DNA from 3 places in the Microbacterium sp. LMX7-1.2 genome. Region 2 is predicted to be linked to each of the others. Evidence: predicted binding sites of a transcription regulator. Region 2 holds the regulator's gene; each other region holds the start of a gene.
The links. The regulator LexA, encoded in region 2, represses DNA repair genes until DNA is damaged. The targets are predictions, from matches to a motif close to TCGAACANNTGTTCGA.

Region 1 (10,239 bases), 2.9 Mb from region 2:
GGCGGTCCTTCTCCTTGCCGCGCAGGCTGGGAACGATGCAGAAGGTGCACGTGTTGTTGCACCCGACGGAGATCGAGACCCAGCCGCTGTGCGCGGAGTCCCGCTTGGTCGGGAGCGTCGAGGGGAACACCTCGAGGGACTCGAGGATCTCCAGCTCGGCCTCGCCGTTGTGTCGCGCCCGCTCGAGCAGACCCGGGAGCGACCCCATGTTGTGCGTGCCGAAGACCACGTCGACCCATGGCGCCTTGTCGAGAACGGCCTGCTTGTCCATCTGAGCGAGGCATCCGCCGACGGCGATCTGCATGCCGTCCTTGCGCCGCTTCACTGCGGCGAGTTGGCCGAGGGTGCCGTAGAGCTTCCCCGCGGCGTTGTCGCGCACGGCGCACGTGTTGATGATCACGACGTCGGCCTCGTCGCCGAGCTCGGCGCGGACGTAGCCGGCGCTCTCCAGCGACCCGGACAGTCTCTCCGAGTCGTGGACGTTCATCTGGCATCCGAACGTGCGGACCTCGTAGGATCGCCGATGCCCGTCGAGGTCGATGGCTGCCGACGACGACGCGATGATCGTCGGTTCACTGCGCGGAGTAGTCATGATGCTCCTATTGTACGAGCGCACTCCGTGCGAGCGGATTCAGTCGGAGTCCACGAATCGCACGCCGGAAGACGGTCGCCCGAAAGTCGCCTCCGCGAGCGCTGTCTTGGCCGCGGACATCGCGATAGCGCCGTTGTAGCCTCGCCGTGCGAGCTGGCCGACGAGTCTGCGCAGTGCGGTGTCGGCGTCCAGTCGGCTGAGCGACCGCGCTTTGGAGCGCGCGTACTCGAGAGCACGCTCGGCATCGTCATCCGGCAACTCGTCCAGCGCGGCATCGATGACCTCGCGAGGGATCCCTCGTTGTGCGAGCGCCCGGGAGAGCGCCACGCGACCCTGTCCCTTGCGTTCGATGCCCGCGGCGACGAGCTGCCCTGCGAGCTGCGCATCGTCGAGATAGCCACGTCGCGTGAACTCGTCGATGATGTCGTCCACGGTGCCTGCATCGAGCCTGGCGCCATCCTGATCGACGCCGCGCAGAATGAGCCGTGCCTCCGATGCCGACAACGACCTCGAGCGAAGCTTGCGAACCAGCAGCTCCTCTGCGGCCGCGCGGACGTCCGGTGCGGTCGTCGCGCTGTCACCCATCCGATCGATGCTGTCGTTCAGAGCACGCAGTTCGGCACTGCGGTGGTTGCCCCGAGCGGGATGTCGATCGCTCGGCCCGGTCCGCTCGTCGCCGGCAGAGGATCCGAAAGCCGCGCCCTGTCCTGCAGACCGGATCGGATGCGTCGATCGACGCGGGCTGTCGTCCCATGTCGACCGCCACAGCCCGCCGTCGTCCGTGCGCTGCGGCATCGCGTCGCCCTCGTCGTCCGAACGTCCTGGTGCCGAAGATCGGCGTGACCGTTCCCCGGTCTCGGCAAGGTCCGACGACGGATCCAATGTCCCGCGGGAAGGGCGGGACGCGCCACGGGCGTTCCCGAAGAGCGGGATGACGGGGGCGATCCGGTCGGATGCGCCCCCGTCGTCTCGTGTCGTCATGGTCAGGCCGGACGACGCTCGGCGAGCTCGTCCGCCGGTGCTGCGGGAGCGGCGCCGCCGATACCGAGCTTCTGCTTGATCTGCGTCTCGATCGTCAGCGCGATGTCGGGGTTCTTGATCAGGAAGTTCCGGGCGTTCTCCTTGCCCTGCCCGAGCTGATCACCGTCGTAGGTGTACCAGGATCCCGACTTCTTGACGATGCCGTGGTCGACGCCGAAGTCGATCAGACTGCCCTCGCGGGAGATTCCGACGCCGTAGAGGATGTCGAACTCCGCCTGCTTGAAGGGTGGAGCCATCTTGTTCTTGACGACCTTGACCCTGGTGCGGTTTCCGACAGCGTCGGTACCGTCCTTGAGCGTCTCGATGCGACGGATGTCCATGCGGACCGAGGCGTAGAACTTCAACGCCTTACCGCCGGCGGTGGTCTCCGGAGAGCCGAAGAACACTCCGATCTTCTCGCGCAGCTGGTTGATGAAGATCATCGTGGTGTTGGTCTGGTTGAGACCACCGGTCAGCTTGCGGAGAGCCTGCGACATCAGTCGCGCCTGGAGACCGACGTGCGAGTCTCCCATCTCGCCTTCGATCTCGGCACGCGGCACCAGGGCTGCGACCGAGTCGATCACGATCAGGTCGATCGCTCCGGAGCGCACGAGCATATCGGCGATCTCGAGCGCCTGCTCACCGGTGTCCGGCTGGGAGACGAGCAGCGCGTCGATGTCGACGCCGAGCTTGGCGGCGTAGTCCGGATCGAGGGCGTGCTCGGCGTCGATGAAGGCCGCGATGCCGCCGGAGCGCTGCGCATTGGCGATCGCATGCAGCGTGAGGGTCGTCTTACCGGAGGACTCGGGTCCGTAGATCTCGACGATGCGGCCACGCGGCAGACCTCCGACGCCCAACGCGACGTCGAGGGCGATCGAACCGGTCGGGATCACCGCGACAGGAGCGCGCTCGTCGCTTCCCAGCCGCATGACCGAGCCCTTTCCGAACTGGCGGTCGATCTGGGCGAGTGCTGTCTCGAGGGACTTCTCGCGGTCGGCGGGTGATGGCATGTCGTGCTCCTTCTGCTCGCGTGATGCCGCCTGTAGGCTGTCGCGGCCCACCCGGGATGGGCGGAACTCTCCGACAAGGCGTATGGCTCTTCGGCCTGTTTCACACCGTACGAGTCACCTCCGACATTGCGTCGTCGGTGCCGGAGAACGGGGATAACGAGATCTCGGAACCACTTGTGCAGAAGACTACGCGTGTTTTCGAACACACCTTCGACGACACGCCGAACCGCCGTGTCGCAGAGACGAAGATCCGTGAGATTCGGGGAACTCAGTGCCGACGGGGTTCGAGACGTCCCGCGCCGTGCCGACGCTCGACCGGCACCTCGGTCTCGGCGCACAGCGCCTGCCAGATGTCGCGTGGCGGTACGCCCGCATCCAGTGCCTGCTCGGCCGTGCGGCCGGAGAGTTGCGTCAGCACCAGGTCGCTCACGAGAGACGACGCCCGCCCACCGAACTCCGCGTCCACGGCACGAAGGAACTCACTGCGTCGCACGGACGGTCTCAGAGTCGTCGATCAGCGGAGCGTGAGCTCGGGCTCAACGGACGCCACCAGATCGTCCGGCACGACATCCGGGAAGACCTGGATGCCCTCGAGCACCGAGATGCGATCTCCGACCTCGCGCATGATGGTCGAGATGGGGACGTCGAGAGCATCCGCCACAGAGGCGAGGATCTCACTCGAAGCCTCCTTCTGACCGCGCTCCACCTCGCTGAGGTAGCCGAGGGCCACGGACGCCTTGCTCGCAACCTGCCGGAGCGTACGCCCCTTCTGCAGGCGGAAGTCCCTCAGCACATCGCCGATTTCCTGTCGTACAAGAATCATCGGAACCTCCTCCCAGATCGCCCACTCAAGGTCTCCCCCGATGGAATCGCCAGTCTAGCCCTAAGGACTGTCACAGAATCTACCTTCGCACGCTGTGCTTTCGATGTGAGCACATTCATGTCAACGGACTCGCCCACGGTGCTATTCCCGAACGAGTCGGCAGAGCGCGTCGAGCACGGCGTCGACCGACCGCGCTCGGATCTCCGCGCGGTCGCCGGAGAACCGGAACGACTCGCTCAACGAACCGTTCGGTGTCACGACCGCCACGTGCACGGTGCCGACCAGCTGTCCGTCCGGTGAGTCCGGACCGGCGATGCCGGTGGTCGCGATGCCGACATCGCTCGGCCGTCCGACCGCGACCGCGCGCCGCACGCCCCTCGCCATCTGCAGGGCGACTTCGGGATGGACGGGACCGCGCTGCGCGAGGAGGTCTGCGTCCACGCCAAGGACGCTGTGCTTGACGGGAGTCGCATAGGCGATCACTCCGCCCCACAGCGCGGCTGAGGCCCCGGGAACGGAGACGACCTCGGCGGCGACGGCGCCCCCGGTGAGCGACTCGGCCACTCCGAGCGTCCATCCGCGGTCGACGAGCGCCGCGACGGCCTCCGCGGCGGGGGTCATGAGGTCCGCCGGGAACCCCGGACCTGGGCGACGATGTAGTCGATCCCGCTCGCGACCGTCAGCACAAGCACGGCGACCATCAGGATCGCGGTGATGAACGTCCACGGCCCGAGACCGATCACCACGTGCAACGGCAGCAGCGCCCACGACAACGCGACGCCCTGCACCGCGGTCTTGATCTTGCCCATCCACGCCGCCGCGACGACGTGCTCGCTCGCGACCATCAGGCGATGCACCGTGATCCCCCACTCGCGGATCAGGATGACGATGACAAACCACCAGTTCAGCTCGCCCAGGATCGCGAGCCCGATGAATCCGGCACCCGTCAGCAGCTTGTCGGCGATCGGGTCCCAGAGCTTCCCGAAGTCGCTGACGATGTCGTAGCGCCGTGCGAGGTAGCCGTCGACCCAGTCGGTCGAGATCGCGATGACGAAGAGAACCCCCGCGACCCAGCGGAGTGCGATATCCGGGATGCCGTACGTCCCGCCGAGCAGCAGGACGACGAAGAAGATCACCGCAAGCGGGATCCGCGCGACCGTGATCGCATTGGGGAGCTGCCGAGGGATCGCCATCAGTCGCGCCCCGTGAGGCCCCAGGCGTCCTCGTCGCCGTCCTCGGCCTCGACCACAGGCAGACCGTCGTACTGCGCCTCGACCGGGTCGCGCGGAGATGCGGCCGGCGCGGCCGCCGCGGGAGCAGCAGGTGCGGCAGCGGGCACGGAGGGAGCATCCTCGCCTCGGAGCTTCGCCATGACCTGCGGGAGCTGCTCGGGCGTCGCGAGCACGTCTCGCGCCTTCGACCCCTCGGACGGGCCGACGACCTCGCGGGACTCGAGGAGATCCATGAGGCGACCGGCCTTGGCGAAGCCCACCCGGAGCTTGCGCTGCAGCATCGAGGTCGAGCCGAACTGCGAGGACACGATGAGCTCTGCGGCCGCGAGAAGCAGCTCGAGGTCGTCGCCGATGTCCTCGTCGACCTCCTTCTTCTTGGCCGGCTCCATGGCCTCCTGCACGTCCGCGCGGTACTCGGGCCGTGCCTGGCGGGTCACATGCTTGACGACCGCGTCGATCTCCTTCTCGTCGACCCATGCGCCCTGCAGACGGAACGGCTTGGACGACCCCATGGGCGAGAACAGCGCGTCACCCTGGCCGATGAGCTTGTCGGCGCCGGGGCTGTCGAGGATCACCCGACTGTCGGTGACGCTGGTCACGGCGAACGCGAGACGCGACGGGACGTTCGCCTTGATCAGACCCGTGACGACGTCGACGCTCGGTCGCTGCGTCGCGAGCACCAGGTGGATGCCGGAGGCGCGGGCCAGCTGGGTGATGCGCACGATCGAGTCCTCGACGTCGCGCGGGGCGACCATCATGAGGTCGGCGAGCTCGTCGACCACGACGAGGAGGTACGGGTACGGCTTGAGCACGCGCTCGCTGCCCACCGGGACCTCGACCTCGCCGGCTCGCACGGCCTTGTTGAAATCGTCGATGTGGCGGAAGCCGAACGACGCGAGGTCGTCGTACCGCATGTCCATCTCCTTCACGACCCACTGCAGGGCCTCGGCGGCCTTCTTCGGGTTCGTGATGATTGGGGTGATGAGGTGCGGGACGCCCGCGTAGCTCGTGAGCTCGACGCGCTTCGGGTCGATCAGGACCATCCGTACATCGGACGGGCGGGCGCGCATGAGGAGGCTCGTGATCATGGAGTTCACGAAGCTCGACTTGCCCGAGCCGGTGGATCCCGCGACCAGCAGGTGCGGCATCTTGGCCAGGTTCGCGGTGACGAAGTTCCCGCCGACGTCCTTGCCGACGCCGATGGTCAGCGGATGCGTGCTCTTCTGCGCAGCCTGGGAACGCAGCACGTCACCCAGGGAGACGGTCTCCCGATCCGTGTTCGGGATCTCGATGCCGATCGCGCTCTTGCCGGGGATCGGCGACAGGATGCGCACGTCGTTCGACGCGACCGCGTAGGCGAAGTTATTGCTGAGCTGCAGGATCTTCTCGACCTTGACGCCGTGACCGACCTCGACCTCGTACTGCGTGACCGTCGGGCCCCGCGAGAAGCCGGTGACCTTGGCGTCGACGTTGAACTGCGACAGGACGCTGGTGATCTGCTCGACGATGCGATCGTTCGCCTCGGATCGGGCTACGGACGGCGGACCCTCCGCGAGCACTCTCGGCGACGGCAAAACGTAGGGCGCGACCGGAGCCTGCGGTCCACGATCCCCTGGCCCTTCCGTGCCGAAGCCATCGAGACCGGGGAGCTCGGGCATCTCACCGGTGTCGGAGTCGTCGTCCAGCAGCGCGGTCGTCTGCTGCTCAGCGAGCGCGTTGGTGACGGAGCGCACGTCCGAAATGACCTCGGTGGCGGCGTCATAGGGGTTCGCCACGGTCACCGCCTGGTCGTAGGCCGGAGTCGCCTCCGCCTGCCCGAGCAGCGCGGTGATGTCGTCGGAGCCGAGGGAGCCCTCGTCGGGGTCCTCCTCGCGGCCGGTCTTGTTACGGCGCCACCAGGGCAGGACGTCGGGGTCGTCGACCTTGTCGGCGTCGTCGATCGTCGCGGCATCCTTGGCCGGCTTCTCCACCCGCTCGGCGTCGAACATCCACGCGTAGAGGTCGCCCAGACGCTGACCGATGCGGTTCGGCGGCGTCTTGGTCAGGATGAGGATGCTGAGCACGACCAGCAGCGACAGCACGATATAGGCCGGGATGTCGGTCAGGTATGTGAGCGGCTGTCCGATCAGCCAGCCGAGGAGCCCGCCGGACTCGCTCAGCGCGGGCATGCCCTGATTCGGATGCGGACGGGGACCCGCCACGTGGAAGATGCCCGAGAGGGCGAGCACGAACATCCCGAACCCGATGCCGATGCGCCCGTTGTCGTGCACGGAAGACGGATGGCGGAACAGCCAGCCGGCCAGCAGGAGAAGCAGCACCGGCATGATGAACGCGACCCGCCCGACGAACAGGCCGACCGAGTACGCGCTGATGTTCGCCGCGACCTCGCTGCCGATGAAGAACCACTCGTTCACGGCCCCGGCGATCGCCAGCAGCACGAGGAAGAACGGGAAGCCGTCGCGACGGTCGTCCTTCTCGAGGGTCTCGGGCCCGAACGCACGGAACAGTCCGCCCACGCCGTGCGCCAACCCACCCCACGCGCGGACGATCACGGGAGGCTTGTCGACGTCGTCGATGTACTTCTTCGGCGCAGCCTGAGTCTTCGGCGAGGACGCCCGCTTCGGGCGCGACGACGCGCTGCTCGATGCGCGCTCAGTCTTCGTGGTACTCCTGGCCATGCTCCCACGCTAGAGCCAAGAGCCGACATTCCCCCGTAATGACGCGGCATTCCGCGCATCCCCAGGCTCACGCTCAGCGTGTGGACCTGGCCATCGTCGCGCGGTGCTCCGTCTCCGACACCACGGAGAATCCCTCCGCTCGGTAGAGATTGCGGGCGAAGTTGTCGCGCTCCACGCTCAGACTGATCCGCGCGTATCCTTGCGCGGCGGCGAGTCCCACGACGTCACGCAGCAAGGAGCGACCCACGCCGCGCGCACGCCACAGCGGGTGCACCCCGATGATCAGCTCGGGCACGGCGACGCCGATGAATCCGAACCCCGCATCGTCCTGCGGGAGCGTGCGGTACCACGCGGCGCCGATCGGCGAATCGTCGCGGTCCACCGCCACCACTCCGTCGTCGGCCGTGCGCTTCCATCCCGCGAGGTAGCGCCGGTGCTCCGACGATGTGAGCACCTCGTGTCGCGGTCGCGCTCCCCCGGCGCGCCAGTTCGCCGCCTCGACGAGCATGTCGCCGAGGAACGCCGCATCCGTCTGCACAGCCCTGCGAGACGTGAAGCCCCTGTACATGGGCCGAGCATAGGGCGCGGGTGTTACGACCGGATGTCGCGCACCCGTGAATGCGGGACGACGGGATCAGGCCTCGATGACGAGCGGGACGATCATCGGACGACGTCGGAGCTTCTGGTTGACCCAGCGTCCGATCGTGCGACGCACGACCTGCGAGAGCGCGTGCGTGTCACGCACTCCGTTGCCCGAGGCCTCCTTGAGCGCGGCGACGATCTTCGGAGCCACGTCGTCGAACACCGAGTCATCCTCCGCGATGCCTCGCGCATGGATCTCCGGCCCCGAGATGATGCGTCCCGTCGCGGCATCCACCACCACGATGACCGAGACGAATCCCTCCTCGGCGAGAATGCGTCGGTCCTTGAGGTCGGCGTCAGTGATCGCGCCCACAGTCGAGCCGTCGACGTACACGAACCCGAGGTCGAGCTGACCGGCGATGCGCGCGTCGCCGTCCTTCAGGTCGATCACGGTACCGTTCGAGGCGATGATCGTCCGCTCCGCGGCGATGCCGGTGTCCTGCGCCAGCTTCGCGTTGGCCACCAGGTGCCGGTACTCGCCGTGCACCGGGAGCACGTTCTTCGGCTTCAGGATGTTGTAGCAGTAGATGAGCTCGCCGGCGGCCGCGTGTCCGGAGACGTGCACCCTCGCGTTCGCCTTGTGGACGACGTTCGCGCCGAGCTTCGTGAGGCCGTCGATGATGCGGTACACGGCGTTCTCGTTGCCGGGGATCAGGCTGGACGCGAGGATCACGGTGTCACCCTCGCCAATCTCGATCGCGTGATCCATGTTGACCATGCGGCTCAGCACCGCCATCGGCTCGCCCTGTGAACCGGTGGACATGTAGACGATCCGGTCGTCCGGGAGGTCGCGCGCCTTCTTGTAGTCGATCAGGACGCCGTCCGGGACCTTGAGATAGCCGAGCTGCTCGGCGATCGTCATGTTGCGCACCATGCTGCGCCCGAGGAACGCGACGCGACGTCCGTTCGCGTGCGCGGCGTCGATGACCTGCTGCACGCGGTGGACGTGGCTCGAGAAGCTCGCCACGATCACGCGGCGCGGGGCCTTGGCGATCACCTGGTCGAGCACAGGGCCGATCGAGCGCTCGGTGGGCGTGAACCCGGGGACGTCGGCGTTCGTCGAGTCGACGAGGAACAGGTCGACTCCCTCCTCGCCGAGACGAGCGAACGCACGGAGATCCGTGATGCGGCCGTCGAGCGGCAGCTGGTCCATCTTGAAGTCACCGGTCGCCAGGGCCGTGCCTGCGGGAGTGCGGATCGCGACGGCGAGAGCATCAGGGATCGAGTGGTTCACCGCGACGAACTCGAGGTCGAAGGGCCCGACCTGCTCCTCCTGGCCCTCCTGGACGGTGAGGGTGAAGGCCTTGATCCGGTGCTCCTTGAGCTTCGCCTCGACGAGTGCGAGCGTGAGGCCCGAACCGATCAGGGGGATGTCGCTCTTGAGTCGGAGCAGGTAGGGGACGGCGCCGATGTGGTCTTCGTGGCCGTGGGTCAGGACCACGCCGACGATGTCGTCGAGGCGGTCCTTGATCGGCTCGAAGTCGGGCAGGATCAGGTCGACACCCGGCTGGTGCTCCTCAGGGAACAGCACGCCGCAGTCGACGATCAGGATCTTGCCCTCGAACTCGAAGACGGTCATGTTGCGACCGATCTCGCCGAGACCGCCGAGCGGGATGACGCGCAACGTCCCCTTCTCGAGGGCGGCGGGATCTGCGATCGGAATGGACATGCGCTCTCCTCAGTCGGACGCTCCACGCGTCCGGTCGTTCATGGTGGCGCGGCGCACCGCGGCCTGTATCAGCGTGTCGTGCCGTGCACCTTCGGCAGTGCGCCGCCGGCGGCGGCGTTGCGGTCGGGACGGAAGTTCGAGAAGTCGGCGCCGGGGACGTCCTTGACGAGGTCGAGTTCGTCCTCGATGAGGGCGGCCTCCCACTCCTCCGGACCCACCAGCGGCAGACGGACGCGCGGGCTGGAGATGCGTCCGAGCCCGTGCAGGATGTATTTCGCCGCGACGGTGCCGGGCACGTGCGTCATGACCGCACGCACGAGAGGCTCGAGGCGCTGGTGCTCGGCGGTCGCCGCCGCCAGATCACCGCGGTTCACGGCATCCACGATTGTGCGGTACGGGGTCGCCGCGATGTTCGCCGTGACGCCGATCAGTCCGGTCGCACCGATCGCGAGATGCGGCAGCACGTTCGCGTCGTCGCCGGAGAAGTACATGAGGTCGGTCTGGTTCAGCACCCGGCTGACCTCGGAGAAGTCGCCCTTGGCGTCCTTCACCGCGAGGATGTTGGGGTGCTTG
Region 2 (10,239 bases):
GTCGTCGAGGTTCGAGATGCCTCCGGAGGCCACGACAGGTTTGGGCGTGCGGGACGTCACCTCGCGCAGGAGCTCGAGGTTCGGGCCCTTGAGCGTGCCGTCCTTGGTGACGTCGGTCACGACGTAGCGGCTGCAGCCGGCGTCCTCGAGGCGCTCGAGCACCTCCCAGAGGTCGCCGCCCTCCTTGGTCCACCCGCGCGCGGCGAGCGTCGTGCCGCGCACGTCGAGACCGACCGCGATCGCCTCGCCGAAGCGGCTGATCACGTCGGCGGCCCACTCCGGGTTCTCGAGCGCCGCGGTGCCGAGGTTGATGCGCGCAGCCCCGCTCTCGAGAGCCGCCTCGAGAGTGGCGTCGTCACGGATGCCGCCGGACAGCTCGACGTTCACGTTCTTGAACTGCTTGATGACCTTGCGGAGGATCGGCGCGTTGCTGCCGCGCCCGAACGCCGCGTCGAGGTCGACGAGGTGGATCCACTTCGCCCCCTGCGACACCCACTCCCCTGCCGCGTCGAGCGGGTCGCCGTAGCTGGTCTCGGTGCCGGCCTCACCCTGCGTGAGCCGGACAGCCTTGCCGCCTGCGACGTCGACCGCGGGAAGCAGGGTGAGGGAAGGGGACTGCGCGAAGTCGTTCATGACGTCCTCAGGTGGGATCGGGAGCGCCGATTCGTCGGCACGAGAATCGACACTAGCCGCCGCATCCGTCCGCTCCAAATGAGCGTGACGCCGTGGGACGGATGCCACGCGGTAGCCTCGAAGACACGTGTATCCGGTCGACGAGGAGAAGGTCCATGACGCGCGACGGCGAAGCCTACGGCGGAGGCCCCCTGCGGCGGGGAAACACGAGCCCGCCCGAGACGCCCGACCTCGTCGAGCACGTGCCCCTCACTCCGCAGGACCAGGATGACGACGACTGGCCCACCATGCCGGGATACGCGGTATCCCGGACGCCACCCGCGGCGCAGACTGAGCAACCGGCGACTCCTCCGGCTCCGTCCGCGCCGTCGGCCCCGGGTGCGCCGGTGACCCCGACGGCTCCGCCGACGTCCGCTACCGCGCTGCCCGTCGCTCCTGTCCCCGGCACTGTGCCCGCTCCCACCACGCGTGCCGCTGCGGCTGCCGCCGCGGCGAACCGGCCCACCACCTCATCCGAGGTGACCGCGCCCGCTCCCGCCCCTGCGCAGGCGAGCCCGCAGACGCCGACGAGCCCACCCGGCCCGGCGACCACACCGTCGCCGAGCACGGCGAACACCCTGCCCGCCCCCGCGACGCCGCCCGTGCCCACCGCGATGCCCATCCCGCCGCAGGCCGCCGACCAGGGCACCGCGCCCGCGGCACGGCCCACCATGCCACCGGCATCCGGCGCGCCCTCGTCACCGGCGGCGACGGCAGCACCCCCTCAGCCGACCTCGCCGGCTCAGCCGGAACTCGTCGAGAAGGTTCCCGGGGCGCATCCGCCGCGGACCTCTGCTCCCTCGGCTACGTTCGCGCCAGCCGCATCGCCCGCGCCCGCCGCATCGCATACGCCGGCGGCTCCACATACGCCGGCCGCGCAGCATCCGCCTGCCGCACCGCAGGCACCCGCCACACCGCACGCGCCCGCCGCACCGCAGGCACCCGCCGCGCCGCACGCGCCCGCCGCACCGCAGGCACCTGCCGCACCAGCATCCGACCACCCCGCCGCATCCCGGCGCGAGCAGCGCGAGCAGGGTGTCGAGCGCCGTTCCTTCCTCCAGCAGGATCCGCGCGAGGATCCCGCCCGGCGCGGAGGACGCGGCTTCCTCAACAGACTCGGGTTCTCCCTGGGACCGAACGCGAGCGAACGCGCGCAGCGCGATGACGAGCATGCCGTGAGCCGCCACTGGCCGGGACCTCGCACCGTCGCAGTCGTCAACGGCAAGGGCGGAGCGGGGAAGACCCCGGCGACCGTGCTGCTGTCCGCGGTGTTCGCGCAGTACGGCGGCGCCGGGGTGCTCGCCTGGGACAACAACCAGACCCGGGGAACGCTCGGGTGGCGCACCGAGACCGGGGCGCACGACCGCACCCTCCTGGAACTGCTCCCCCAGACGCAGAGGCTGCTGGGCGCCCAAGGGCAGTCCGCCGACCTCGCGCACTTCGTGCACCACCAGCCGCAGGAGAAGTACGACGTGCTGCGGTCGAAGCCGATCCGGCTCGCGCACGAGAACAGGCTGAGTCCCGCGGACGTGGATGCGATCCACGCGGTCGCCGCGAAGTTCTACCGTCTCATCATCATCGACTCGGGCAACGACGAGTCCGACCCGATGTGGCTGCGCATGATCGATCACGCCGACCAGCTCGTCGTCGCCACGACGACCCGCGACGACCACGCCGAAGCAGGGGCACTGCTCCTGGAGGCTCTGGAGGACCGCGACGAGCGGTCGGCGCACCTCGCGCGCCAGGCCGTCGTCGTGGTGAGCCAGGCCGACCCCAAGGCCTCGTCCGCCGAGGTCGCCGAGGTCGTTGCCGGCTATCAGCCGCTCGCGCGGGAAGTCGTCCAGATCCCCTACGACCGGGAGATGGTCGACGGTCACCTTCGACTGCGCGCGCTCGCCTCGCCCACCCAGGAGGCGTGGCTGTCGGCCGCTGCGGCCGTCGCCCGCGGGTTCTGAGAGCGATCCGCTCAGCCGGGTGGCCGAACGGGCACGTCAGTCGCCGAGGGAGCCGATCCAGTTCCGGAGCAGCTGGATGCCGGCATCGCCGGACTTCTCCGGGTGGAACTGCGTGGCAGACAACGGGCCGTTCTCGACGGCGGCGAGGAACGGGTCGCCGTGCGTCGCCCACGTCAGGACCGGCTGCGGGAACGGCGGGATGACGTCGAGCTCCCACTTCTGGGCACCGTAGGAGTGCACGAAGTAGAAGCGCTCCTGCTCGATGCCGCGGAAGAGCACGGAGTCCGCGCCGGGTTCGACGGTGTTCCACCCCATGTGCGGGAGCACGGGCGCGTTCAGCTCGGTCACCGCCCCGGGCCATTCGCCGAGTCCCTCGGTGTCGTGGCCGCGCTCCACGCCGTGCGCGAAGAGGACCTGCATGCCGACGCAGATGCCGAGCACCGGACGTCCGCCGGCGAGACGGCGATCGATGATCTCGTCCCCTCCGTGGGCGCGCAGGGCGTCGCGCACGGCCTGGAAGGCGCCGACACCGGGCACGAGCAGGCCGTCGGCCTCGAGCGCCTCGGAGCGGTCGCGCGTGAGCACGGCATCCGCTCCGGCCGCGACGAGGGCCTTGACCGCCGAGTGCACGTTGCCGGACTCGTAGTCGAAGACGGCTACGCGGGGCGTCCGGCTCACAGCGCTCCCTTTGTCGAGGGGATGCCGTCGACCAGCGGGTCGAGAGCCTTGGCCTGACGGAACGCGCGCGCGAACGCCTTGTACTCGGCCTCCGCGATGTGGTGCGGGTCGCGGCCGCCGAGGACTCGGACGTGCACCGTGAGGCCGGCGTTGAACGCGAGAGCCTCGAACGTGTGCCGCACGAGCGCCCCCGTGAAGTGACCGCCGATCAGGTGGTGCTCGAAGCCGACGGGCTCGCCGGTGTGCACGAGGTACGGCCGTCCGGAGATGTCGACCACGGCCTGCGCGAGCGCCTCGTCGAGAGGCACGAGCGCGTCGCCGTAGCGGGCGATGCCCGACTTGTCGCCGAGCGCCTCGCGGATCGCCTGACCGAGCACGATCGAGATGTCCTCGACGGTGTGGTGGGCGTCGATGTGGGTGTCACCGGAGGCGCGCACCGTGAGGTCGGTCAGCGAGTGCTTCGCGAACGCCGTGAGCATGTGGTCGAAGAACGGCACCGAGGTGTCGATGCGACTCGCGCCCGTGCCGTCGAGGTTCAGCTCGAGCTCGACGGTCGACTCGGAGGTGCTGCGCACGCGGTTGGCGGTGCGCGGGGCCTGGGCGGTGCTGCTCATGATGCCGATCCTATCGATGCGAGGGCGTCCAGGAACGCGGTGGTCTCGGCTTCGGTGCCGGCTGTCACACGGAGGTGCCCGGGAAGCCCCACGTCGCGGATCAGCACTCCCCGGTCGTACAGCTCCTGCCAGACGCGCTTCGGATCGGCGACGCCGCCGAACAGCACGAAGTTCGACCACGACTCGTGCGGCGTGTAGCCGAGCGCCTCGAGCGTCGCCGAGATCCGATCACGCTGCTCGACGATCTCCGCGACCATGCCGAGCATCACGTCGGAGTTGCGCAGTGCCGCGATCGCCGCCGCCTGTGTGAGCGCGCTGAGGTGATAGGGCAACCGGACGAGTCGCAGGGCGTCGATGAACGCGGGGTCGGCGGCGAGGTAGCCGACACGCGCGCCGGCGAACGCGAAGGCCTTGCTCATGGTGCGCGAGACCGCCAGGCGCGGACGGCCGTCGAGCAGCGTGAGAGCGGAGGGCGCGTCGTGCGGTGCGAACTCCTGGTACGCCTCGTCGACGACGACGATGCCCCGCGAGGCCTCGTAGACCGCCTCGACGACGTCGAGCCCCAGCGGGGTGCCCGTCGGGTTGTTGGGCGCGCAGAGCAGGATGACGTCGGGATCGACCTCGGCGATCTGCGCGGCGGCCTCCTCGGGGGTGATCGTGTAGTCCGGCTGACGGGTGCCCGCGACCCAGCTCGCGCCGGTCCCCTTCGCGATCAACGGGTACATCGAGTAGGTGGGCGCGAAGCTGAACGCGGTGCGACCGGGCCCACCGAACGCCTGCAGGATGTGCTGCAGGACCTCGTTCGAACCGTTGCCGGCCCAGATCTGCGAGGCGTCGAGTCCGTGGCCGAGGTACTCCGCGAAACCTTCGCGGAGGGTCGTGAACTCGCGATCGGGATACCGGTTGACGTCGCGAAGCGCCACAGCGATGTCGTCGAGGATGTCGCTGGCGACCGCATCGGGCACGGGATGCGTGTTCTCGTTGACGTTCAGCGCGATGGGAAGCGGGGCCTGAGGCGCACCGTACGGGGTGAGACCTCGGAGATCGTCACGGAGCGGAAGGTCGGCGAGCGAAGCAGTCACCCTTCCCATGGTAGGCCGAGCGGGGCACGGCGCGTCACTCGGTGACGCCGAGTGAAGCACTCACTCCGAGTAGGCCGCGGGGATCGCGATCTCCTGACCGATCTGCAGCGCGCCGCCCTGCAGCGCGTTGAGCCGGGTGATGTCGCCGATGACCTCACGCGGGTCCGAACCCGGTGCGACGCTCTCGGCGATCGACCAGAGGGTGTCGCCGGGCATCACGGTCACGGTCTCGAAGGATGCCGTCGCGACGTCCTCGTTCGATGCGATCGCGCTCCCGCCGCTCAGCGCACCGAAGGCGATGCCCGCCGCGAGCGGCACAGCCGCGAGAGCGAGCACGACCCGACGACCGCGCGCCGTCAGCCGGATGCGAGTCGCCGGACGTGCCGGAAGGACTGCTGCGCTGCTGAAGGTGATGGTGCTCATCTCATGCTCCTCTGGGTGACCGCGGGGCGGTGAAGGTGGCGTAGCGTTCGCATCCGCGACTCGGCCGGGAGCCGAGGATGCGAAGCTACGTTCCGAAGTTATCTTCGAATTCGAACATCTGTCAAGACTTCTTCGAAATCCGGCCCCCGAGATAACCGACACGCTCGAACAGATATTCCCTATCGGCGCGTTTCTCGGATACGGTTTCGATACGAACACCCCACCACGGACCTCCGACATTCGAATCGAGACGCCGGATCCGCACCCCTGAGGAGAACCATGAGCGAGAACTCCGCCCCTGAAGCCGAGGCGCCGCGCACTCGTCGTCGGAAGAGCCTCAGCCCCAAGCAGATGGCCATCCTCGAGGTCATCCAGACCTCCATCAGCCGCTACGGCTACCCGCCGAGCATGCGCGAGATCGGCGACGCCGTCGGCCTCAAGTCGCTGTCGAGCGTGACCCACCAGCTCGGCCAACTCGAGCTCAGCGGCTACCTGCGCCGCGATCCCGGCAAGACACGGGCCATGGAAGTGCTGATCGACCTCCCCGGCACCGGCGCCGAGAACCCCGCCGACGTCGCGGCCCCCGTCGGCGACGCCGCGCTCGTCCCCCTGGTCGGCCGCATCGCCGCGGGTGTCCCGATCACCGCCGACCAGCAGGTCGAGGAGATCTTCCCGCTGCCGCGTCAGCTCGTCGGCAAGGGCGACCTGTTCATGCTGAAGGTCTCGGGCGAATCGATGATCGACGCTGCGATCTGCGACGGCGACTGGGTGGTCGTGCGATCCCAGGGCACCGCCGAGAACGGCGAGATCGTCGCCGCGATGCTCGACGGAGAAGCCACGGTCAAGGTGCTGCGACGCCGCGACGGTCACACGTGGCTGCTGCCGCGCAACTCCGCGTTCGAGCCGATCCTCGGCGACGAGGCCGTGATCCTCGGCAAGGTCGTAGCCGTCCTCCGCGCCGTCTGACACTGCGCCGCCTGACTGCGCGCCGTCTGATTCTGCGCTGTTCGCCGCCCGCGCCGCACCGCACGACCGCGCGCCGTCCCGCTCCCTCGACGCGCGCCGGAAGGCACCGCACGGCGCCCCGCGCTTAGGCTCGAAGGCATGACCGCACCTTACGGCTCCTGGTCCTCCCCCTTCTCCCCCGCGTCGATCGCCGCAGCCGCGCCGCGCATCGACGGTGCCCGCTTCGTCGGCGACGAGGTGTGGTGGGGAGAGTCCGTGCCGGCAGAGGGCGGCCGCGTCGCGGTGCGCAGCTCGACGGGCGCGGTGGTCCTGCCCGCTCCGTGGAACGCGCGGTCCCGTGTGCACGAGTACGGCGGTGGCGCCTGGACGGCCGACCACGACGGCACCCTGTACTTCGTCGACGCGGCCGACCAGCGTGTGCGCCGGATGCCGCGCGGCGGCGATCCCGTGCCGCTCACCCCGCCCGGGCCGGCTCACGGCGGACTGCGTCTGCAGCACGGGCGCCTGTTCGCGGTCCGTGAGAACCTGACGAGCGATCCGCACCGCCGCGGCATCGTGGAGATCCCACTGGACGGCTCGGCCGCGGACGACGAGCGCGCACTCACCGTGATCGTGGAGGGCGAGGGCTTCTACGCGCATCCCGCGCTCTCGCCCGACGGCTCCCGCCTCGCGTGGGTCGAGTGGCATGCTCCCCGGATGCCGTGGCAGTCGGCCGCACTCGTGATCGCGGACTGCGACCGGAGGATCGCACCTGCGACCCGAGCCGCCCTGCAGCCGGAGTGGACCGGCGACGACGAGCTCGTGTACGCCGACGATCCCTCCGGGCGCTGGGCGCTGCAGCGGCTCCGCCTCAGCGACGGCGACGGAGGCGACGGCGACGGAGGCGACGCACATGCCCGCCCCGTGTCGGCCGCCGGGATCGACGCCGACACCGGCTACGGGCTCTGGGTTCTCGGCAACAGGTGGTTCCAGCCTCTCGACGACGGCCGCATCTTGGCGGTGCGCACGAACGGTCGCGACGACGTGGTGGTCGTCTCACCGGACGGCAGCGCACGCCCGCTGACCCTCGCGGCCGACGGTCACGTCAGCGTCGACGACGTCTCGGGCTCCCGCGTGCTGCTGTCCGGCAGCAGCTCGACGTCGGCACCCGGTGTGTGGGCGGTCGACGTCGACTCGGGCGCGGTCGAACGCGTCGCCGGAGGGACGCCAGCGGATCCTGCGTGGATGCCCACGGCATCCGTCCTGCTCGTCGACGGCCCGCACGGCCCCGTGCACGCGTTCGCCTACGCCCCGCGGAACCCCGAGCACACCGCGCCGTACGGCGAGCTCCCGCCGTACGTCGTCTTCGTGCACGGCGGTCCTACGGCGCATGTCACCGGGGCGTCCTCCGCCGCCGTCGCGTTCTACACCAGCCGCGGCATCGGCGTGCTCGACGTCAACTACGGCGGATCGACGGGCTACGGCCGTGCGTACCGCGAGAGGCTCGACGGCCAGTGGGGCGTGGTCGACGTCGACGACGTGATCGCGGCCGCGCGCGGCCTGGCGGATGCCGGGCTGGCCGACCCGGCGCGCATCGCGATCCGCGGCGGTTCGGCGGGTGGGTGGACGGTGCTGTCTGCGCTCGTGCGGGGCGGCACGTTCGCCGCCGGGATCAGCCGCTACGGCGTCGCGGATCTCCGGATGCTGGTCGAGCACTCGCACGACTTCGAGGCGCACTACATCGAGGGCCTGGTGGGTCCGCTCCCCGAGGCCGAGCAGCTGTACGTCGACCGGTCGCCGCTCACGCACGCCGACCGCATCGACGTGCCGGTGCTCCTGATGCAGGGCGGAGAGGATCGCGTGGTGCCTCCCGCCCAGTCCGAGGCGATCCGCGACGCGCTGCGGTCGCGGGGCGTGGAGCACGAGTACGTGGCGTACCCGACGGAAGGGCACGGCTTCCGGGCGGCGGAGACGATCGTCGACGCGCTCGAGCGCGAGCTGGCGTTCCTCGGCCGCGTGTTCGGTTTCACACCCGCGCCCTGAGGGCTGTGCCGTCACCGGCGTCGGATCAGCGGGCGACGGTCAGTCGCCGACGCGGTTGCGCAGGCGCATGGCGCGCTCGGCCTCGCGGGTGTCCTGACGCTCGCGCAGGGTCTGGCGCTTGTCATACTCGCGCTTGCCCTTCGCCAAGGCGATCTCGACCTTCGCCCGGCCGTCCGAGAAGTACAGCTTGAGCGGGATCAGGGTGTACCCGCCTGCCGAGACGGCGTGAGCGAGCTTGGCGATCTCCTCGCGGTGCAGCAGCAGCTTGCGGATGCGCTTGGCCGAGTGGTTCGTCCAGTGCCCCTGCGAGTACTCGGGGATGTGCACGGCATCCAGGAACACCTCATTGCCTTTGACGAACGCGTAGCCGTCGCTGAGGTTGGCGCGTCCCTGACGCAATGACTTCACCTCGGTGCCGGTGAGCACCATCCCCGCCTCGTACGACTTCTCGATGTTGTAATCGTGACGTGCGCGACGATTGGTCGCGATGACCTTCTCCCCGCGTTCCCTGGGCATGATTCTCTCCTGATCCGTGCCGTGGCATCGTGCGGTGCCCGGTGGCGGGCGCACGGCAGCCTGTCAGTCTATACCGCGGAGCGGGTCAGGTGCGAAGCCACCGGCGGATAGCGAACCCGGCCGAGAGCGCGGCCAGCACCACGCCGATGCCGATCAGGACGGGAACGACGAGCGCGGCATCCTGCATCGTGATCCAGGTCGTGATGAACGGCACACGTCCGCGGAGATAGCCGTTGACGCCGAAGTGCACCCCGGCGACGACCGCGGCGCTCGCGAGGACCGACCCGAGGAACGCCGCGAACACGCCCTCCAGCACGAACGGGGTCTGGATGAAGCGGTTCGACGCCCCGACCAGTCGCATGATGCCGATCTCCTTGCGACGCGCATACGCCGACAATCGGATCGTCGTGCCGATCAGCAGGATCGCGGCGATGAGCATCAGCACGGCGATGCCCACTGCGATGTACGTCGCGACCGTGAGCGCCGAGAACAGGGGTTCCAGGTACTGCAGCTGGTCCTGAACCTGCTCGACCCCGGCGACGCCGTTGAACGCCTCGGAGATCACCTGCGACTGCCCCGGGTCCTTCATCGTGACGAAGAAGACCTCGAACGCCTGGTCCGGGGTGATCACGCTCGCCTGCTCCTCGCCGAGCTGCGCGACGAGCTTGGCGTAGGTGTCCTCCTTGGTGTCGAAGGTCACCTCGCTGATGAGCGGTGAGAGGGCCTCTCCGTCGAGCTGGTCGCGCACGGCGTTCACCTGATCCTCGGTGGCGCCGCCGTCGACGCAGGTCGGCGACTCGGAGATCGTCGAGCACATGTACACCGCCACCTGGGCCCGCTCGGTCCAGTACCCGCGCATGGTGCCGATCTGCGACTGCATGAGGATCGCGGCCCCGACGAATGTGAGCGACACGAAGGTCACGAGCACGACGGAGATGACCATCGAGATGTTGCGACGGAGGCCGCCGAGGGCTTCCGCCAGGATGAGTCCGATTCTCATGAGGTCGGGCCCACCTCCTCGGCGCCGTCGTCGGACAGGCCCAGTCGGTCTGCGACCCCCACCTCAGCCACGTCGACCTGCGGCAGGACGATCGGATGCGTGCGCGGTCCGACCGCCGCCGGCTTCGCCTCGGGAGTCGTCTCCGGCTGCAGGTCGGTCTGCGGTTCGATGGGCACCGCTTGGGCCTCGGGGATCTCGGATGCCGTGGGCACGGCGTCAGGGGCGGTCGATGCCGCCCTGCGCTGCGCACTCAGCTCCTCCGCGAGCGCTGCGCGCACGACCGAGAGGTCGGCGGTCTGGCGCTGCACCTC
Region 3 (10,239 bases), 100 kb from region 2:
CCGAGCGTGCGGGCCACGAGGCTCCGTACAACATCGAGCTGTTCTCGGGCTCCCCGGACGACGCGAACTCCGCGGTCTTCTTCGACGGCGCCATGGAGGTCCTGCAGCCGAAGATCGACGACGGCACGCTGAAGGTCGTCTCGGGTCAGACCGAGATCGCCCAGACCGCGACCGAGGGCTGGCTCGCCGAGAACGCCCAGAACCGCATGGACACGCTGCTGACCGGCTCGTACAGCGGTGACACCGTGCTCGACGGAGTCCTCTCGCCGAACGACACCCTCGCCCGCGCCATCATCACCTCGGTGCAGCAGGCCGGTCGTCCCGTCCCGGTCGTCACGGGTCAGGACTCCGAGGTCGAGTCCGTGAAGTCGATCATGGAGGGCATCCAGTACTCCACGATCAACAAGGACACCACGCTGCTCGTCGCGCAGGCCATCAAGATGGTCGGCGAGCTGCAGAAGGGCGACGAGGTCGAGGTGAACGACACCGAGTCCTACGACAACGGCTCCAAGGTCGTCCCGTCGTACCTGCTCGACCCGGTGATCGTCACCAAGGAGAACGCCGCCGAGGCGTACGCGAACGTCCCGAGCCTGCTCGAGATCGTGAAGTCGTACCAGTAAGCGCGAACCGCTGAACGGAGCCGTCCGGGTCACTCGACCCGGGCGGCTCCTTCGCGTGCAGCGGTTCTTTCGCGCGCAGCAGTGACTTCGCCTGCAGCGGCTTCTTGGCGTGCAGCGCCCCGTGTTCCTCGTCGAACCGGAGTTCGAAATGCTGTGCTTCGGGCACGTAGCCGAGAGGCATGGTGGTTCCGGTCGAATCCAGGAAGGCGACGGTCGACACGTCCAGGCATGCGGTCGCCATGACGGATCCGTCGGATCGGGTGCCGAGGACGTCGAACCGCTCGATGACGATCTCACCGGTCATCGTGAGTTCGTGGGCGTGGGTCAGAAGGAGCGCAGGTCAGAACGGCGCGCGCGCAGGCACAGGCGCTGCCGGCTCCGGTGCGAACGTCACGGTGTGCTGCGTCGGCGGCTTGTCGCTGTAGATGCGCCCCGTCGGGCTGGTCCACTCGAGGATGCCGCCGTGTCGTTGGCGGACGTGCCAGGGTGAGTGGTGCTTGAGGACATGGTGTCGTCGGCAGAACTGCGCGAGGTTCGTATCGCGGGTCTCTCCGCCCGTGGCGGCGTCGTGGTTGTGGTCGAGATCGCATTTCCTCGCAGCGATCCCGCACGCCGGGAATCGGCACCGGCGATCTCGCGCCCGGAGGTGTCGCCGCAGATGCTCGCTCGGCCGGTAGCGGTCGACGGCGAGCATGCGCCCGGTGATCGGGTGAGTGAGCACACGATCCCATCCCGTCGTGGAGCCCGCGAGGCTGCGAGCGGTGTCGACGTCGATCGGCTCGACACCATCGAGTTCTGCGGGAGGAAGCGCCGGTACGTCGTCGAACGCGAGCGAGGTCGATGCCTGATCGTCCATCAGGGTCAGCACCGGCACAGTGATCTCGACCCGCGCGCGGATCGCACCCAACATCCCGTCGGCGGTGTCATGACCACTGGGCGCGCCGGTGAGCACGAGATCGGTCAGCAGGTCAGCGCGGATCTCATCGACTGTGCGCTCATCGACCGTGCGCCCGTCGGGCGATGACGCATCCTTGCCCGAGCCACCGTCTTCGCTCGCGCTCTCCCGTGCAAGGCGGCGGTTTTCGTCTCGCACGGCGTGAGCAGCTTGCGAGAGGCGGTCGAACATGCCGTGCACGAGCACAGCAGGAGCGTGGACGTGGAGATCTGCCATGCCGTCATCGGCGTCCGTCATCCACACGCGGCGCGTTGCACGCGCCTCGCGGTGTCGCTCGTCGATCGAGCGCGCGAGCAACCGCTCAGCCTCACGCCGAGCGCGGGGCCGCAGCCTGTTGGCTGACTCCTCCGCGGCGAGCGGCACCATGGTCTCCGCATACGCCTCGCGATCTGCGTCATCGACGAGATGCGATCCGGCGTCGACGATCACCCGGGAGTGCGCGGCGCTGATGAGTCCGGCCCCCTGTGCGGCCCACACCGAGGGGAACTGCTCGACGAGCAGGGTCGCGTCGGCCATGCGTCGTTCGATCGTGCGGTCGCTCACGCGCTGCACGGCTCCGATCTCGGCCGCCACCGAACGGATCGCATGGTCGCCCCGGTCGGGATGGTCGCCCTGCCGGGCGATGTCGATGGCCAGACGCCCGGCGATGGCCAGCAGTCCGTCGCGCGCCGCCTGCATCGCGGCGAGCGTCTGCTCGGCCACCTGCAGCGACTCGACCAGACCGGCGAGCGCCGCCATCTGCGAGTCCGTCGCATCGATCAGTGCTGTCATGACCTGAGTCCATCACCAACCACCGACATTCGAACGAAGATTCGAATGCTCTCCCTGGAATACTGGAATGAAGCGACACTGCAGCGCGGTGGCGGATCACTCGAATGAGACAGCCGGGCGGTGCGCGCGAGATGACCGTGGGGCCGGGCGAGCCGTCGGCCCCACCCCCGCACGGCTAGAGTGGCTCGATGGCACGACTCGAATGGGCGGATCTCCCCGACGGCATCCGGCAGCGCGTCGAGAAGGTCGCCGGATCGCCGGCGAGCGGGGCTCGCACTCAGCCCGGCGGATTCTCGGCGGGTATGGCGTCGCGGATGTCGTTCGAGGATGGCCGGCGTCTCTTCGTGAAGGCCGTGCACGCGTCGTCGCAGGGAACCTTCGACCTGTACGAGAGGGAAGTCGGCATCCTTCGCACCATCCCGCGAGAGCTCCCCGCCGCCCATCTCGTCGAGTCGTTCACGCAGGACGATTGGACGGTTCTGGTGATCGAGGACGTCGAGGGGCGGCATCCGCGAGAAGACGCTCCCTCCGATACCGCGACCGTGCTCGATGCGATCGCGGCGCTCGCCGCCGTGTCACCACCGGCCGGTCTGCCCTCTCTCGCCGATGAGCTCGCGGAGGATGCGAAGTCCTGGAGGCGTCTCGAGGCCGCTGGTCTCCTGGATGAGACGACCCCGTGGTGCGTGGAGCACCTCGCCTTCCTCCGCACGCATGCGGAACGCGTCGATGCCGCGGTCGCCGGCGACCGTCTCGTGCACGGCGACCTGCGCACCGACAACATCCTCATCGACCCGTCCGGACGTGCCCGGCTGCTCGACTGGCCCTGGGCGGCCAGGGGTGCGGGGTGGGAGGACGCTCTGCTCTACCTCCTCGATCTGCGCGTGGCGGATGCCGAAGCCGATGTCGATCCCCTCCTCGCTCATCCTGTGTTCCACGGTTCCACCACCGAGGACCACATCTCCCTGCTCGCGGCGATCGGCGGGAACTGGTTCGAGAAGTGCCGGTGGCCGGCGCCACCGGGTATGGCGACTCTGCGCGACTTCCAGCGGCGGGAGGCGATCGCCTCCGTCACCTGGATCGCGCAGATGTCGGAGGGGTGAGGGAGGATCCCTGCATGAGCCATCACCACGCCGACTCCGGCGTCTCGACCAGAGACGACCTCGACGCGCGCATCGAGCAGAGCCGCAGCCTGATCCTCGGCAGCCTCGACGGGCTGTCCGACGGGGAGGCGCGCGAGATCCTCATCCCGGGGCGCCCATCGATCCTCGGCGTCGTGAGGCACACCGCCTACGTCGAAGGGGTGTGGTTCGGCGAGGCGATCACCGGCCGTCCGCGCGCCGAGCTCGGGCTGCCCGTCGCCACCGCGAACTCCTGGAAGGCCAGGAAGACCGACACGATCGAGTCGGTCAGGGCCCACTGCCTGGAGATCCGCGAGCACGCCCGCTCGAACCTCTCGGGTCTCCGTCTCGACGACGTCGTCACCGGACGCCATCCGCGCACCGTCCTGAGTCTGTACACGCACGTGCTCGACGAACTCGCCTGGAACACCGGGCAGCTCGACATCCTCCGCTCGCTCGTCGACAGCCGCTGACCGCGGCCGTCGGCACCGTCACGCCCGACTACCCTGGAAGACGATATGGCACATCTTCTGGGGGCTGAGGCCCTGCACCTCGAGTACCCGACGAGAGTCGTCTTCGACTCCGTGACCCTCGGCATCGAGGAAGGCGACCGGATCGGCATCGTCGGCCGGAACGGCGACGGCAAGTCGAGCCTTCTCGGAATGCTGGCCGGACGCAAGGAACCCGACTCGGGCCGCGTCACGGTGCGCGGCGGCACCACGATCGGCGTGCTCGACCAGGCCGACACGCTCGACGACGACCTCACGATCGCGCAGGCCGTCGTCGGCGACACCCCGGAGCATGAGTGGGCTGGCGACGCGCGCATCCGTGACGTCATCGAGGGGCTGCTGTCCGAACTTCCGTGGGATGCCCGGATCGGCGCGCTCAGCGGAGGTCAGCGTCGCCGCGTCTCGCTCGCGACGCTCCTCGCCGGCGACTGGGACGTCATCGCGCTCGACGAGCCCACCAACCATCTCGACGTCGAGGCCATCACCTGGCTCGCCGGCCACCTCAAGAAGCGCTGGCCCGCGAACTCCGGAGCCCTGCTCGTCGTGACCCACGACCGCTGGTTCCTCGACGAGATCTGCACCGAGACCTGGGAGGTGCACGACCGCATCGTCGAGCCCTTCGAGGGCGGCTACGCGGCGTACATCCTGCAGCGCGTCGAGCGCGACCGGATGGCGGCGGCGACCGAGGCGAAGCGGCAGAACCTCGCCCGCAAGGAACTGGCCTGGTTGCGCCGCGGGGCCCCCGCGCGCACGAGCAAGCCCAAGTTCCGGATCGACGCGGCGAACGAGCTTATCGCCGATGTGCCCGAGATCCGCGACAAGGTCTCCCTGCAGTCGCTCGCGGTCTCGCGCCTGGGCAAGGACGTCGTCGACCTGCTCGACGTGGGAGTCGCCTATCCGACGGAGGACGGCGGCACGAAGCGTGTGCTGTCCGACGTCGAGTGGCGGATCGCGCCGGGCGAACGCACCGGCATCCTGGGAGTCAACGGCGCAGGGAAGTCGACGCTGCTCGGTCTGATCTCGGGCACGGTCGAACCGACCGAGGGGCGCATCAAACGCGGCACGACCGTCAAGGTGAAGACGCTCACGCAGCGACTCGACGAGCTCGAGCAGCACTGGAACGACCCGGTGCGCGTCGTGATCTCGGGCCTGCGCACCTCCTACACGATGGGTGCCGGTTCGAAGGCGCAGGACCTGACACCCGGTCAGCTGCTCGAACGCCTCGGCTTCTCGTCAGCGCAGCTGTCGACGCCGGTTAAGGACCTCTCCGGCGGTCAACAGCGTCGACTGCAGCTGCTGCTCGTGCTGCTCGACCAGCCGAACGTGCTGATCCTCGACGAGCCCACCAACGACATGGACACCGACATGCTCGCGGCGATCGAGGATCTGCTCGACTCGTGGTCGGGCACGCTCCTCGTCGTGAGTCACGACCGGTACTTCCTCGAGAGGGTCACCGATCAGCAGTACGCGATCCTCGGTGGTCGCCTGCGGCACCTGCCCGGAGGGGTCGACGAGTACCTGCGTCTGCGGCAGCTGCAGGATGCCGCGCCCACGACGACCGCCGCACCTGCGGCCGCGGGATCGGATGCCGCGCCAGTGGCCGCCGGTCTGGACGGGGCCGCTCTGCGCGCCGCGCAGAAGGAGGCGTCGTCGCTCGAGCGCCGGATCCAGAAGCTCACCGAGCAGGTCGACAAGGCCAAGCACGCACTGGCCGACCACGACCAGGCGGACTACGCCGGCCTGGGGGAGCGGATGAAGGCGATCGGCGACCAGGAGTCCGAGATCGAGGAGCTCGAGCTCCGCTGGTTCGAGCTCACGGAGCAGATCGGCTGATCGCGCGACACGCCGGGATTAATTTAGGTTTGGCTACCCTAAGTCGCCGTCGATAGGGTCGAAGAACACCCCTCCGACGACAGAAATGGTCATGCCGTGAATCGCCGCCTCACCCTTGCCGCCCTCATCTCCGCCTCCGCGCTGCTGCTCGCCTCGTGCGCCTCCGCAGACGCCGCCGGCGAACCTGCGGCGGACGGCGGCGACACCGTCACCCTCGCGCACCCGACGATCGACGGGCTGGAGATCGACTTCGACGGACAGCCCGAGAACATCGTCATGGACTGCTACGCCTACAGCTCCCTGCACGAGTACGGCATCGAGCCGGTGGCGCTGTTCGGCTACGAGTGCGACAACCCCTTCGTGATGGGCGACGCCGACATCAGCGACATCCCGGTCGTCGGCAAGGACGGCGAGATCGACGTCGAGAAGCTCGCAGAGCTCCGCCCGGATGCGATCATCGGGCAGGGCACGGCCGACGGCTGGCAGTGGTTCGACGAGGACGTGAACTCGCAGATCGCGCGCGTCGCTCCGTTCGTCGCACTCCCCAGCAGCGAGACCATCGACGCCCGCATCGCCGACACCCGCGAGATCGCGGACTTCTTCGGCGGCGAGGTCGCGTCCGAGGAGATCCTCGCCTCGGATGAGGACCTCGAGGCCGCGAAGGACGCCCTCCGCGCCGCCACAGCCGACAACGGTCTGAACATCATGCTCGCGAGCCCCACCAAGGAGATGCTCTACACGGGCGTGGGCTTCGCGCAGGCCGACCTTCTCGAAGAGCTCGGCGCCACGATCGTCGGGGCCGACGCCCCGGCCACGGGCAACCCGTGGGGACAGGTCGCGTGGGAGGACGCCTCGACCTACCCGGCCGACATCCTGCTGATCGAGGGGTACGACGAAGACTTCTCCTTCTCGGCCGAGCTGTGGGACGCTCTCCCCGCCGTCAAGGCCGAGCAGCTCGGGGCCTGGAGCTCCAAGGGCGCCATGACCGCGTCGACCTACGCGCAGTGGCTGAACGATGTCGCGGTTCTCGTGTCGGCATCCGCGAAGGTCGCCTGACCTCCTCCCACCTGACCATCTGATGTCGCAGGTCTCGCTCGCCGAGCCGCGCCTCGACGGGGAGCGCTCCGGTGCTCCCCGTCGCTGGGCCGGTCTGATCCCGCTCCTGATCCTCCTCGTGCTCGCGCTCGCCGCGAGCATGCTGGTCGGATCACGCACCGTGCCGCCGGCCGACGTCCTGCACGCGCTGCTGCAGCCCGACCCCGACGACGCGATCTCGCAGACCGTCTGGTTCTCACGCGTGCCCCGCACCGTGCTCATCCTGGTCGCGGGGGCGGCGCTCGGCGTCGCCGGAGCTCTCATGCAGGCGGTCACACGCAACCCGATGACCGATCCGGGCATCCTCGGGGTCAACGCCGGCGCATCGCTCGCTGTCGTCGTGGGCCTCGCGTTCTTCGCGGTCACCGACATCTCGCAGTACATGTGGTGGTCGTTCGTCGGGGCGATGCTCACCTCGGTGCTGGTCTTCGCGATCGGCAACACCGGAGCGGCGCGCGGCAACCCGGTGCGCATGACCCTCTCCGGCGTGGCTCTCGGCGCGGTGCTGTCCGGCTTCAGCTCCGCCGTGCTGCTGTCGAACTCCGAGGTGCTCGAGCGGATGCGCGGCTGGTCGGCAGGCACCACGGCATCCCAGCCGCTCGACGCGACGCTCGCGATCGTGCCGTTCATCGTGGTCGGCCTGGTGATCGCGCTGCTGAGCTCGCGCTCGCTCGACGTCCTGTCGCTCGGCGAGGCCTCCGCCGTCGCCATGGGCGCGCATCCGAACCGCATCCGGCTCGTCGTGCTCCTCGCGATCGCGCTGCTCGCGGGCGGCGCGACGGCGGCCGCGGGGCCGATCGGGTTCCTCGGACTGCTCGCCCCGCACGTCGCCCGCATGATCGTGGGCCCCCACCAGGGGTGGATCCTGGCGTACTCGGTGCTGATCGCCCCGATCGTGCTCGGATTCGCCGACGTGCTCGGCCGGATCATCACGGCGGGGGAGGTGCCGGTCGGCGTCGTCACCGCGTTCATCGGTGCGCCGGTGCTCATCTGGATGGTCCGGCGCTTCCGGGTCTCGGAGGTCTGACGCATGACCGATCTCGACTTCGGCCGACGGATGCACCGTGTCGGCCCACCAGTTCGCCCGTGGATGCTCGTCGACGCCCGCTCTCTGCGTGTGTGCGCGGGGCTCTGGATCGCGACGGCCGCGCTCGCCGTGTTCGCGGTGTTCTCCGGATCCGCCCAGATCTCCTTCCCCGAGGCGATGGCCGCACTCGCCGGCCGGGGGGACGAGTACACGACGATGGTCGTGCTGGAGTGGCGTGCCCCGCGCATCGTGATCGCGGTGCTGCTCGGCGCGTGCCTCGCGATGAGCGGAGCGATCTTCCAGAACCTCACCGGGAATCCGCTCGGCTCGCCCGACGTGATCGGCTTCCAGACCGGTTCGTACACGGGCGCGCTCGTGGTGATGCTGCTGCTCGGCGGAGGGTCGGCGGCGACCATGGGCGGCGCGCTGGTCGGCGGCGTGGTGACCGCGTTCCTCGTCTTCCTGCTCGCTTCTCGCCGCGGTGCCGTGCGGGGAGTGCGGCTCATCATCGTCGGGATCGGCGTGAGCGCGATGCTCGCGTCCGTGAACGTGTGGATCCTCCTGAACGCGACCGTAGAGGATGCGATCATGGCGGGGCTCTGGGGCGCGGGCAACCTCTCCGGCGTCTCGTGGCCCACCGTGTGGATCACGCTCACCGGATCCGGTGCTTTCGTGATCGCCGCGCTACTGCTGAGCCGTCCGATGCGCCTCATGCAGGTCGGCGTGCCGTTCGCTACCGCCCTGGGGCAGAACGTCCGGCTCGTGCAGGTCAGCGCGATCGTCGTGGGCGTGGGCCTCACGGCGCTCGCGACCGCGACCGTCGGACCGATCTCCTTCATCGCGCTCGCCGCCCCGCAGATCGCGCGTCGCATCGTGCGCTCCGACGGCCTGGCGCTGGGACCCACCGCCGCGGTCGGCTCGCTACTGCTCCTACTCGCGGATGTCGTCGCGCAGCGCATCCATCCCGATTCGCCCCTCCCCCTCGGCATCGTGACCGTCTCGATCGGCGGACTGTACTTCCTCTGGCTGCTCCTGAGAGAAGGGAAGAGAAGATGACCCGTCTGACCGTGGCTGAGGCCGCGCTCGGCTACGCCGACCGCATCGTCTGCAAGGAGGTGTCGGTCGAGATCCCCGACGGCGCCTTCACGGTGATCGTGGGCCCGAACGCGTGCGGCAAGTCCACGTTGCTGAAGAGCCTGACACGCCTGCTGCAGCCCGCGCGGGGCAGCGTGCTGCTCGACGGGGAGAGCCTGCATCGCCTGCCGACCAAGCACGTCGCGCGTGAGGTGGGACTGCTGCCGCAGGGCCCGGTCGCGCCCGACGGCATCCGCGTGATCGACCTCGTGTCGCGCGGCCGGTACCCCCATCAGAGGCTGTTCTCGCCCTGGTCGCCTGAGGACGAGGCCGCCGTGGCGGAGGCGATGGATGCGACCGGCGTCCGGCACCTCTCCGGCCGTCTCGTCGACGAGCTCTCCGGCGGGCAGCGGCAGCGCGTGTGGATGGCGGTCGCCCTCGCGCAGCAGACGCCCATTCTGCTGCTCGACGAACCGACGACGTACCTCGACCTCAGCCACCAGGTCGAGCTCCTCGAGCTGTGCCGTGCACTCAACCGCACCGCGGGCACGACGCTCGTCGCAGTGCTGCACGATCTCAACCAGGCGGCGCGGTACGCCGATCACATCGTCGCGATGAAGGACGGAGCCGTCGTGTCGAGCGGCCGGTCCGACGAGGTGATCACCGAATCCCTCGTCGCGCACGTGTTCGGTCTGGATGCGAGGGTGATCGCCGATCCCGAATCGGGCAGCCCGCTCGTGGTGCCGCGCTGGTCGCACGGCTGAGAGAGGAATATCCTTCTCCCATCTGCGTTGGGAGACAGGGATGGAAGGCCTCGAAGTAACCGTTCTGATCGGACTCACGATCCTCGTCGGAGCGCTGCTCGCACCCCGCGTCCGACTCGCTCTGCCCCTCGTCCTCGTCATCCTGGGACTCGCGCTGGGTTTCGTGCCGCAGCTGCGGGAGATCCAGCTGCCGCCCGAGACCGTGCTGCTGCTCTTCCTCCCGGTGATGCTGTTCTGGGAGAGCCTCACGACGTCGTTGCGCTCGATCCGCCGCGACTTCCGCTACATCCTGCCGATGAGCACGCTGCTCGTGGTGGCGTCCGCGTTCGCGGTCGCCGGCATCGGCCTGCTGTTCGGGATGCCGTGGGAGACCGCGCTCATCCTCGGCGCGGCCGTCGCCCCGCCGGACGCCACCGCGGTGGCCGCCCTCGGGCGCCTGCTCCCGCGGCGCATGTTCATGAAGCTCAAGGCCG

Region 1: a site for LexA is predicted at 2,821-2,836, ahead of recA (recombinase RecA). Genes of this name have one in related genera too.
Region 3: a site for LexA is predicted at 2,376-2,391, ahead of MRBLMX7_RS16055 (HNH endonuclease signature motif containing protein). Genes of this name have one in related genera too.

Annotation. Positions count from the first base shown of each region.
Region 1 is NZ_JBEGIL010000001.1:469,556-479,794, forward strand. Features, by position in the region: gene miaB (tRNA (N6-isopentenyl adenosine(37)-C2)-methylthiotransferase MiaB) at 1-592, opposite strand, end outside; gene MRBLMX7_RS02350 (regulatory protein RecX) at 632-1,177, opposite strand; gene recA (recombinase RecA) at 1,576-2,622, opposite strand; gene MRBLMX7_RS02360 (DUF3046 domain-containing protein) at 2,891-3,115, opposite strand; gene MRBLMX7_RS02365 (helix-turn-helix domain-containing protein) at 3,137-3,445, opposite strand; gene MRBLMX7_RS02370 (CinA family protein) at 3,587-4,066, opposite strand; gene pgsA (CDP-diacylglycerol--glycerol-3-phosphate 3-phosphatidyltransferase) at 4,063-4,638, opposite strand; gene MRBLMX7_RS02380 (FtsK/SpoIIIE family DNA translocase) at 4,638-7,355, opposite strand; gene MRBLMX7_RS02385 (GNAT family N-acetyltransferase) at 7,429-7,923, opposite strand; gene MRBLMX7_RS02390 (ribonuclease J) at 7,990-9,666, opposite strand; gene dapA (4-hydroxy-tetrahydrodipicolinate synthase) at 9,735-10,239, opposite strand, start outside.
Region 2 is NZ_JBEGIL010000001.1:3,372,207-3,382,445, reverse strand. Features, by position in the region: gene priA (bifunctional 1-(5-phosphoribosyl)-5-((5-phosphoribosylamino)methylideneamino)imidazole-4-carboxamide isomerase/phosphoribosylanthranilate isomerase PriA) at 1-633, opposite strand, end outside; gene MRBLMX7_RS16595 (MinD/ParA family ATP-binding protein) at 789-2,627, shown strand; gene hisH (imidazole glycerol phosphate synthase subunit HisH) at 2,664-3,305, opposite strand; gene hisB (imidazoleglycerol-phosphate dehydratase HisB) at 3,302-3,919, opposite strand; gene MRBLMX7_RS16580 (histidinol-phosphate transaminase) at 3,916-5,010, opposite strand; gene MRBLMX7_RS16575 (LysM peptidoglycan-binding domain-containing protein) at 5,062-5,424, opposite strand; gene lexA (transcriptional repressor LexA) at 5,704-6,390, shown strand; gene MRBLMX7_RS16565 (prolyl oligopeptidase family serine peptidase) at 6,529-8,412, shown strand; gene smpB (SsrA-binding protein SmpB) at 8,452-8,928, opposite strand; gene ftsX (permease-like cell division protein FtsX) at 9,014-9,928, opposite strand; gene ftsE (cell division ATP-binding protein FtsE) at 9,925-10,239, opposite strand, start outside.
Region 3 is NZ_JBEGIL010000001.1:3,270,436-3,280,674, forward strand. Features, by position in the region: gene MRBLMX7_RS16050 (sugar-binding protein) at 1-620, shown strand, start outside; gene MRBLMX7_RS16055 (HNH endonuclease signature motif containing protein) at 961-2,346, opposite strand; gene MRBLMX7_RS16060 (phosphotransferase family protein) at 2,535-3,446, shown strand; gene MRBLMX7_RS16065 (DUF664 domain-containing protein) at 3,461-3,937, shown strand; gene MRBLMX7_RS16070 (ABC-F family ATP-binding cassette domain-containing protein) at 3,983-5,806, shown strand; gene MRBLMX7_RS16075 (ABC transporter substrate-binding protein) at 5,903-6,862, shown strand; gene MRBLMX7_RS16080 (FecCD family ABC transporter permease) at 6,885-7,928, shown strand; gene MRBLMX7_RS16085 (FecCD family ABC transporter permease) at 7,932-8,984, shown strand; gene MRBLMX7_RS16090 (ABC transporter ATP-binding protein) at 8,981-9,766, shown strand; gene MRBLMX7_RS16095 (Na+/H+ antiporter) at 9,807-10,239, shown strand, end outside.